Regions from separate parts of the Brevundimonas fontaquae genome, predicted to be linked through region 1. Evidence: predicted binding sites of a transcription regulator. Region 1 holds the regulator's gene; the other holds the start of a gene.
The links. The regulator LexA, encoded in region 1, represses DNA repair genes until DNA is damaged. The targets are predictions, from matches to a motif close to ATGTTCNCNANNTGTTCT.
Positions count from the first base shown of each region.

Region 2: a site for LexA is predicted at 1,152-1,169, ahead of recA (recombinase RecA). Genes of this name have one in related genera too.

Region 1 is NZ_CP070968.1:2,013,795-2,018,234, forward strand. Features, by position in the region: gene JX001_RS09835 (ComEC/Rec2 family competence protein) at 1-807, shown strand, start outside; gene lexA (transcriptional repressor LexA) at 788-1,486, opposite strand; gene trpC (indole-3-glycerol phosphate synthase TrpC) at 1,605-2,399, opposite strand; gene trpD (anthranilate phosphoribosyltransferase) at 2,396-3,433, opposite strand; gene JX001_RS09855 (anthranilate synthase component II) at 3,436-4,026, opposite strand; gene JX001_RS09860 (peptidoglycan-binding protein) at 4,115-4,318, shown strand; gene trpE (anthranilate synthase component I) at 4,315-4,440, opposite strand, start outside.
Region 2 is NZ_CP070968.1:754,693-759,132, forward strand. Features, by position in the region: gene atpA (F0F1 ATP synthase subunit alpha) at 1-8, opposite strand, end outside; gene JX001_RS03595 (F0F1 ATP synthase subunit delta) at 81-635, opposite strand; gene recA (recombinase RecA) at 1,271-2,353, shown strand; gene JX001_RS03605 (3-hydroxyacyl-CoA dehydrogenase NAD-binding domain-containing protein) at 2,756-4,440, opposite strand, start outside.

The DNA of each region.
Region 1 (4,440 bases):
CTGCTCGCCAATCTCGGCACGTCGCCCGTGGCGGACTTCATCCTGATGCCCGCGCTGGCCTTGGGAGCAGCGCTGGAACCCTTGGGGCTGGGGGGACCGTTTCTGGCGATTGCGGGATGGGGCGTGGATCTGATGCTGGCCATCGGCGCCTGGACGGCGGGATTGCCCGGCGCGGTCAGAACGGTCGCCAGCGCGCCGAACTATGTCCTGCCCGTCGCCTTCCTGGGCGTGCTGTTCGTCTGTCTGTGGCAGGGACGCCTGCGCCGGTTGGGACTGCCCTTTGCAGCGGCCGTCCTGATCTGGCCGCGTGAACCGACGCCAGATCTGTGGATCGGCGATGGCGGAACAAACGCCGCCTTTCACCGTGACCGGGCGGCCGTCGTCGTACGGCCTGGCGTGCGTGAATTTGCGGTGGATCTCTGGTCGCGAAGACGGGGGCTGGCCATGACGGATCGCTCGGAGACAGGCTGGGTCTGCGACCGTTTCTCCTGTCGACCGGACACCAATGAGGCGGGTCCCGTGGCGATCTGGTGGGGGCGAAAGTCGCCGAGCTCCGATCAGATGGAGGCGTTATGCCGCGCAGCGCCCGTTGTCAGCGTACGCGCCGTCGTCTCGTCAATCCCAAGCGCCTGTCAGGATCGTCTTGTCCTGGACGGCGTGGACTTTGCGCGGGGCGGAGCCGTGGAGTTGTGGCAGGCCAGCTCTGACGAGCCGAATCGATGGCGCGCGGTGTGGACGGCCGACGTTCGCGGCGACCGCCCCTGGACGCGTCAGTCTGATCCGGACGTCAGTGATACCGGCGCATGAGGCCGACCAGCTTGCCCTGAACCGCGACCTGATCCGAGCCGTAGATCTTGGTTTCATAGTTGCGGTTGGCAGGTTCCAGCGCGATCGAGGCGCCTTTCTTGCGAAGGCGCTTCAGCGTCGCCTGCTCGCCCTCCACCAGAGCCACCACGATTTCGCCGGAGGCGGCGTTATCGGTCGATTTGATCACCACCATGTCGCCGTTCAGGATACCGGCCTCGATCATGGAGTCGCCTTCGATCTCCAGCAGGTAGTGCTCGCCCGAACCCAGCATGGACTCGGGAACCGGATAGCGGGCGGTTTCATGCTCGATCGCATCGATCGGCGTGCCGGCGGCGATCTTGCCCATCAGCGGCAGCTCGCGGGTGTCGTTGGCCGCCATCTGGGCCGCAGGTCGGACACCCCCGCCGCCCTCGATGACGTCGGGCTTGAACCCGGCGCGACCGCGCGGCGCGCCGGCCGTCGCCTGTTCGGGCAGTTTCGTGACTTCCAACGCGCGGGCGCGGTGAGCGAGACGACGAATGAAGCCGCGCTCCTCCAGCGCCGTGATCAGCCGGTGAATGCCGGACTTGGAGGCCAGCTCGAGCGCCTCCTTCATCTCGTCGAACGAAGGGGAGACGCCGGTCTCCTGGATGCGTTCGTGGATGAACATCAGCAGTTCGTGCTGTTTGCGCGTGAGCATCGCCAGGCCCTCATGCGCCCGCCGACGAATCGGAACGGGCCGTGAACATTTGTCGATGTTCTGTAAGTGTTCCTTGCTAATGTCAACTTAACGGCGGCGCTGGACGCCGCCGGAACATTCAGGCCGCGAGCAGTCGGCGTGTTGCGGCTTCGACGTCGTCCTGGCGCATCAGACTCTCGCCGACCAGGATCGCCTGAGCATGGGCAGCCGAGACGCGCGCCACGTCGTCGGGCGTGAAGATGCCGCTCTCTGCGACCAGCAGAGCGCTCACGGGGCTGAGCATGGACAGCCGCTCCGTGGTTTCAAGATCGACCTCGAACGTGCGCAGCGAGCGATTATTCACCCCCACCAGATCGCCGCCGAGCGCACAGGCGCGCGCCATTTCTTCCTCGTCGTGCGTTTCGATCAGCGCGTCCATGCCAAACCGCTCGGCCTCGGACAGAAGTTCGGCCGCCAGACGGTCGTCGATCATGGCGAGGATGATCAGGATGCAATCGGCGCCCAGGGCGCGGCTTTCGGCGACCTGCCAGGGATCGACCAGGAAATCCTTGCGCAGGCAGGGCAGGGCGACGGCCTCCTTGGCCTGGCCCAGATAGGTGTCGTCGCCCTGGAAGCTGGGGGCATCGGTCAGCACCGACAGACAGGCCGCACCGCCGGCCTCATAGGCGCGGGCCAGGGCCGGCGGATCGAAATCGGGCCGGATCAGGCCCTTGGACGGGCTGGCCTTCTTGATCTCGGCGATCAGGGCGGGCCGGCCGGTTTCCTCTCCGACGCGTTCCAATGCGGCGCGAAAGCCGCGCGGAGTCGATGCGGCGCGGGCCAGGGCTTCGATCGCGTCCTGTGACGTCGCCGCCTTGCGGGCGGCGACGTCCTCGCGCTTGTAGGCGGCGATACGGTCCAGAACGTCGGTCATGCGGGCTCTTCGCTTTCCAGCGGCGTGGAGGTGATGCGGGCCAGGCGATCCAGCGCCTCGGCGGCTCGACCGTCGTCAATGGCGGCAGCGGCGAGCGCGGCGCCCTCGGCCAGATCGGCCGCGCGATCGGACACCACGAGGGCGGCGGCGGCGTTCAGCAGCACGATGTCGCGGTAGGGTCCGGCCGCGCCGGCCAGAAGCGCGCGCAGGGCGACGGCATTCTCCTCGGCGTCGCCGCCGCGAATGTCTGCGATAGAGGCCCGCGGCAGGCCGGCGTCGTCGGGTGTGACCTGGAAGCGACGAACCGCGCCATCCTTCCATTCGGCGACGTCCGTGGGGCCGGAAGTCGCCAGTTCGTCCAGGCCTTGGCCGTGAACGGTCCACGCCCGGTTGGCGCCAAGCCGGCCCAGCACCTCGGCGAGCGGCTCCAGCAGGCGTGGATCATAGACGCCCATGACCTGTCGCCTTGCAGACGCCGGGTTCGAAAGCGGTCCCAACAGGTTGAAGACGGTGCGAAAACCGATCTCGGCCCGCACCGGCCCCACATGACGCATCGCCCCGTGATATGCAGGCGCGAACAGGAAGCAGATACCGGCCTCGTCCAGCGCCTTTTTCTGCTGCGCCTGCGACGCCATCAGGTTCACGCCCAGGATCGACAAGACGTCGGAAGATCCTGATTTCGATGACATCGCCCGATTGCCATGCTTGGCGACCTTCAGACCGGCGCCAGCCAGAACCAAGGCGGCGGCGGTCGAGATATTGTAGGTGTGCTGACCGTCGCCCCCGGTGCCGCAGGTATCGATCACCTCATAGGGATGATCCAGCGTCAGGGCGGCTTCACGCATGGCGCCCGCGAAGGCGGCGATCTCGTCCACGGTCTCGCCGCGCATCCGCATGGCGGTGATGGCGGCGGCGACCTGCGACGGGGTCGGCTCGCCCCGCAGGCAGGCGGCGAAGAAGTCGTGCGCCTGCTGGGACGTCAGGGGATGGCCCTCGACCAATCGAGCGAGGATCGGCTTGAACCCGTCGCCCATAATCAGGCGGCCGCGAGGCGCTTTACGCCGGCGATCTCAAGGAAGTTGGCCAGCATGTCGTGACCGTGTTCGGTGGCGATGGATTCCGGGTGGAACTGCACGCCGTGGATCGGGCGCGTACGGTGCTGCAGACCCATGATCTCCCCGTCGGCGGTCCAGGCGGTGACCTCCAGGTCGTCGGGCAGGGTTTCGCGCTTGACCGCCAGCGAATGATAGCGTGTGGCGGTGAAGGGCGAGGGCAGGCCGGTGAAGACGCTCTGGCCCTCATGCAGGATCGGCGAGGTCTTGCCGTGCATCAGGGTCTTGGCGCGGACGACGTCGCCGCCGAACGCCTGGCCGACGGCCTGATGACCCAGACATACGCCCAGGATAGGCATCGACGCTGGCGCTGTCGTGATCAACGGCAAACAGATGCCCGCCTGATCCGGCGCGCAAGGGCCGGGCGACAGCAGAACGGCGGCGGGGTTCAGCGCCCACGCCTCGTCCACCGACAGGTCGTCGTTGCGCACCACATGCGTCGGCGCGCCCAACTCCGCGAGGTAGTGGACGAGATTGTAGGTGAAGCTGTCGTAGTTATCGACGACGAGGATCATGGTTTGGCTTCTAGGCGTGACGCGCGTCCGCGCCAAGCGGGCGCGGCTTTAAAGCGCATTTTAACTCGACGGGGCTAGGACTGGGCAGGTGAAGCTCGCCGCTGAAAAAGACATCGCCGCCAAGATCGCCGCCGCCAAGGCGAAGCTGGTCGTGGTCGAAACCAAGCCCAACCCCGTCGCCGCGCTTGGCGCAGCCGCGCTCGCGGCCACCGCAGCGGTTTTGATGGCGGGCGTCGTCATCATCGGGCCGGGCGTGCAGTTCAACGACCCGGCAATGATGGTTTCGCGCTAGCGATTGCCGGTCCGAAAGCGCCAGGCGTCTTCCGCCGCCCGCATCGGCGCCCGCGCCTTGTGCTGGGTCTCGGCATATTCGGCCGCAGGATCGCTGTCGGCGACGACGCCGGCCCCGGCCTG
Region 2 (4,440 bases), 1.3 Mb from region 1:
ATGTCCATGACGGGCTCTCTGTTCTTCAGTCTTCTGCGGGTGCGCCGTTCAGGCGCGCATTCTGGGTGGCGGGAGCGCGTTTACGCGCGCTTGAGGGCGAACTTCATCTGGTCGAGCTTGGTCTTCAGCGAGGCGTCGAACAGTTTCGAGCCCACCTTGACCTTCAGGCCGCCCAGGATCGACGGATCGACGCGCGCGGTCAGTTCCGGGGCCTTGCCCAGGCTCTTCGACAGGGCGGCGGTGATGGCGGCGACCTGTTTGGCGTCCAGCGGCTGGGCCGAGACGACCTCGGCGGCGACGACGCCGGCGTGTTTCGCGTAGCGCGCCTCGAAACCGGCGATCACGGCGGGCAGATCCTTGGCGCGATGGTTCTGAGCCAGCAGACCCAGGAAGTTGGTCGTGGTCTGCTCGAACTTGGCCGTGGCGGCGATGGCCACCAGACCCTTGGCCTGGTCGGGCGCAGCGATGACGGGCGAGGTCGCCAGGCGACGCAGGTCGGCGCTTTCGCTCCAGGCCGCCTTCAGCGACTTCAGGTCGGCGCGGACGGCGTCCAGGCGGCCGGTTTCCAGCGCCAGGTCGAACAGCGCCTGTGCGTAGCGATCGCCGACTTCCGTCGTTCTGAAATCATCAGCCACTGATTAGGGTCCGAGGTCGTTGTGTCAGGGTCGCAACCGACTGCGAGGCTCGCAACGGTCAAAAGCTTGAAATGCTTACGGAAAGCACGACGGAGGCCGTATCCGTAAATACGCCCCCTTCAAGCCGGGCGCCTGATAGCACGGGGTTTCGCCGCTCGCAACATTGCGTGAAGGCGCGCCGATGCCGCAGGGGCCGCATCGCCATCTCGTTTCCTCGCCACGCGTGGGGAGGGGGACGCGGAGAGGTGGCGAGAGCGGATGGAACGGGGGCGGATCTGAAACGGCTCGCTCCGGCGACACAAGGTGCGCCTTCTAAGGGTAGAGGGGGAATACTTGATCGCACTCGGGACGGTTTCGCAGGGACCGCCGACCCGTCGGAGGCTTATGGCGTAGGCGATAGGACTGCCGCCTTTTGTCCCTATCAGCATGATGGCGGGCAGCGTGGCGGATCGCCTGAGCGATGCATCTACGTCAAAATCGGTCGTGAGATTTCCGATGTTCTTGTTTTGATCGATGAGAACATCTTGTGAACCAGAACAAACCATGCACATAGTCCGCCTCACGAAACGGGGGCGGGTCCAGGCGGGTCTCTCCCAAGCTGAATGACGGGAATCATGGCAAGGGAGACGAAGGCAATGGCTTCACAGGCGGCACTCAAATTGGTGGGCAAGGACGACGGCGACAAGCAACGCGCCCTGGAGGCGGCGATCGCGCAGATCGATCGCGCCTTCGGCAAGGGTTCGGTGATGAAACTGGGCAAGGCGGGCGTGGTCGCCGAGATCGACAGCGTCTCGACCGGCTCGCTGGGCCTGGACATGGCGCTGGGCATCGGCGGCCTGCCGGTCGGGCGGGTGATCGAGGTGTTCGGCCCGGAATCCTCGGGCAAGACGACGCTGGCACTGCACACCGTCGCGGAAGTGCAGAAGAAGGGCGGGGTCGCCGCCTTCGTCGACGCCGAACACGCGCTGGACCCGGTCTACGCCCAGAAGCTGGGCGTCAATCTGGATGATCTTCTGGTGTCGCAGCCGGACACTGGCGAGCAGGCGCTGGAGATCGTGGATACGCTGGTCCGGTCGGGCGCCGTGGACATTGTGGTCGTCGACTCCGTCGCAGCCCTGACGCCGCGCGCCGAGATCGAGGGCGAGATGGGCGACAGCCTGCCGGGCCTTCAGGCGCGCCTGATGAGCCAGGCGCTGCGCAAGTTGACGGCCTCGATCTCCAAATCGAAATGCATCGTGCTGTTCATCAACCAGATCCGTCACAAGATCGGCGTCATGTACGGCTCGCCCGAGACGACGACGGGCGGCAATGCGCTGAAGTTCTACGCCTCGGTGCGTCTGGACATCCGCCGCACCGGCGCGATCAAGAACCGCGACGAGGTGGTTGGCAACACCACCCGGGTCAAGGTGGTCAAGAACAAGGTCGCCCCGCCGTTCCGCGAGGTCATCTTCGACATCATGTATGGCGAGGGTATTTCCAAACTGGGCGAGGTCATCGACCTGGGCGTCAAGGCCGGCATCATCGAGAAGTCGGGCAGCTGGTTCAGCTATGACTCCACCCGGATCGGTCAGGGCCGCGAGAATGTGCGCGAGTTCTTGAAGCAGAACCCCGACATTGCGGCCTCGATCGAAAAGGCCGTGCGCGCCTCGACCAACAAGATCGCCGACGAACTGCTGGGCACGCCCGAGCCGGACGAAGGCCAGGATCTGGAAGGCTGACGCCAGCCTCCGAGGCTGGGCGGACTGTCAGAGTTTGTCCCGGTCTCGGTCCGGTCTTTTCACCGCTACTCCGTCGCCCCTAGCGACCCGCCACCGACCCCGCGAAGGGCGCCGGAGCGACCCGCTCGACCTCGTGTCGGGCGGGTCTTTTTTATGCCCTCGTCATTCCGGGCGGAGGGCCGCTTGGCCCGAAGACCCGGAACCCAGCGGCGCTGAAGGCGAAACCTATCCGCCGCACGACCTCGCGCAGCGAGTCCGCGACAGGTTCGCGCTTTCGCGCGCCGCTGGGTTCCGGGTCTTCGCTACGCTTCGCCCGGAATGACGAAAGGGCAAAGGCGCGCCAAACGAAAACGGGCGACCCGAAGGCCGCCCGTTCCGTCTTCTGTGGATGTCCGCGACCGATCAGGCGGCGGCCTTCTCCGGGGCGAACTTGCCATAGAAGGTTTCGTTCTTCGCGGCCATGTCGCGCAGCAACTGCGGTACCTTGAAGCGGTCGCCATAGGTCTCGGCCAGACGGTCTGCGGTTTCGACGAATTTGGCCAGGCCGATGCCGTCGATCATGCTGATCGGACCGCCGGTCCAGGGCGCGAAGCCCCAGCCCAAGATGGCGCCCAGATCGGCTTCGCGCGGATCGTCGATGACACCTTCTTCCCAGCAACGCGCCACTTCGACGGCCTGGCGATACAGCAGACGTGTCTTCAGCTCGTCGATCTGAGCGAAGGCGGTCGCCTCTTCCGGCTGATCGATGCCCTTGGTGGTGGGGGCCAGTTCGCCCAGACCCTTCCAGATCGTCTTGGGCTTCTGATCGTAATCGTAGAAGCCCTTGCCGTTCTTGCGACCGAAGCGACCGCCCTCGACCATCTTGGCGACGATGTCGGCGCCTTCCGACGGGACGTATTTGTCGCCCAGATCCAGCGCCGTCTGTTTGGCGATCCTGTAGGACAGGTCCAGGGCGACGTCGTCGTGCATCTCCAGCGGGCCGCGCGGCATGCCGGTCATGCGACCGACATTGTCGATCAGGGCCGGGCCGTAGCCCTCTTCCAGCATCGCCATGCCCTCCATCAGGAAGGTGGAGAAGCAGCGCGAGGTGTAGAAACCGCGGCTGTCGTTGACGACGATCGGCGTCTTCTTGATCTTCAGCACATAGTCCAGCGCCTTGGCGATGGCGGCCTGACCCGTCTGTTCACCCAGGATGATCTCGACCAGCATCATCTTGTCGACGGGCGAGAAGAAGTGGATGCCGATGAAGTCCTCGGGCCGCACCGAGGCCTCGGCCAGGCCGGTGATCGGCAGGGTCGAGGTGTTGGAGCCGAACACGGCGCCCTCGGCCAGTCGCGCCTCGGCGCGCTTAGTCACATCGGCCTTGATCTCGCGGTTTTCGAACACGGCCTCGACGACCAGATCGGAACCCTTGATCAGCTCATAGTCCGTCGTCGCCGTGACTGAACCCAGCAGGGCGTCGTATTTCTCCTGCGTCAGCTGACCGCGTGAGAGGCGCTTCTTCAGCAGCTCCTCGACGTGGGCCTTGCCCTTGTCGGCGGCTTCCTGCGTCTGGTCGATCAGGATGGTTTCGATGCCGGCCAGCGCCTGCACATAGGCGATGCCCGCGCCCATCATGCCGGCGCCGATGACCGTGACCTTCTTCGGATCGGACTTGGGCACGCCGGCCGGGCGCACGGCGCCCTTGTCCAGCTCCTGCTTGGACAGGAACAGCGAACGGATCATGGCCTGGGCCTGCGGCGTCATCAGGGTCTTGATGAAGTAGCGGGTCTCGATGCGCAGGGCCGCGTCGATCGGCACCTGGGCGCCTTCATAAACGGCCTTCATCAGGTTCACCACGGCCGGATAGTTGCCATAGGACTGCTTGCGCAGCATGGCGTTGCCGACCATGAAGTTCTGAATGCCGGCCGGGTGATAGGGGCCTCCGCCGGGCAGTTTGAACGACTTTTCGTCCCAAGGCTGGACGGCCTTGCCGCCGTTCTTGATCCAGGCCTTGGCGGCCTCGACCGACTGGCCCTTCTCGACCACCTCATGGACGATGCCGGCGCCCTTGGCGTCATTCGGGCGGAAGGACTTGCCCTCGCTCA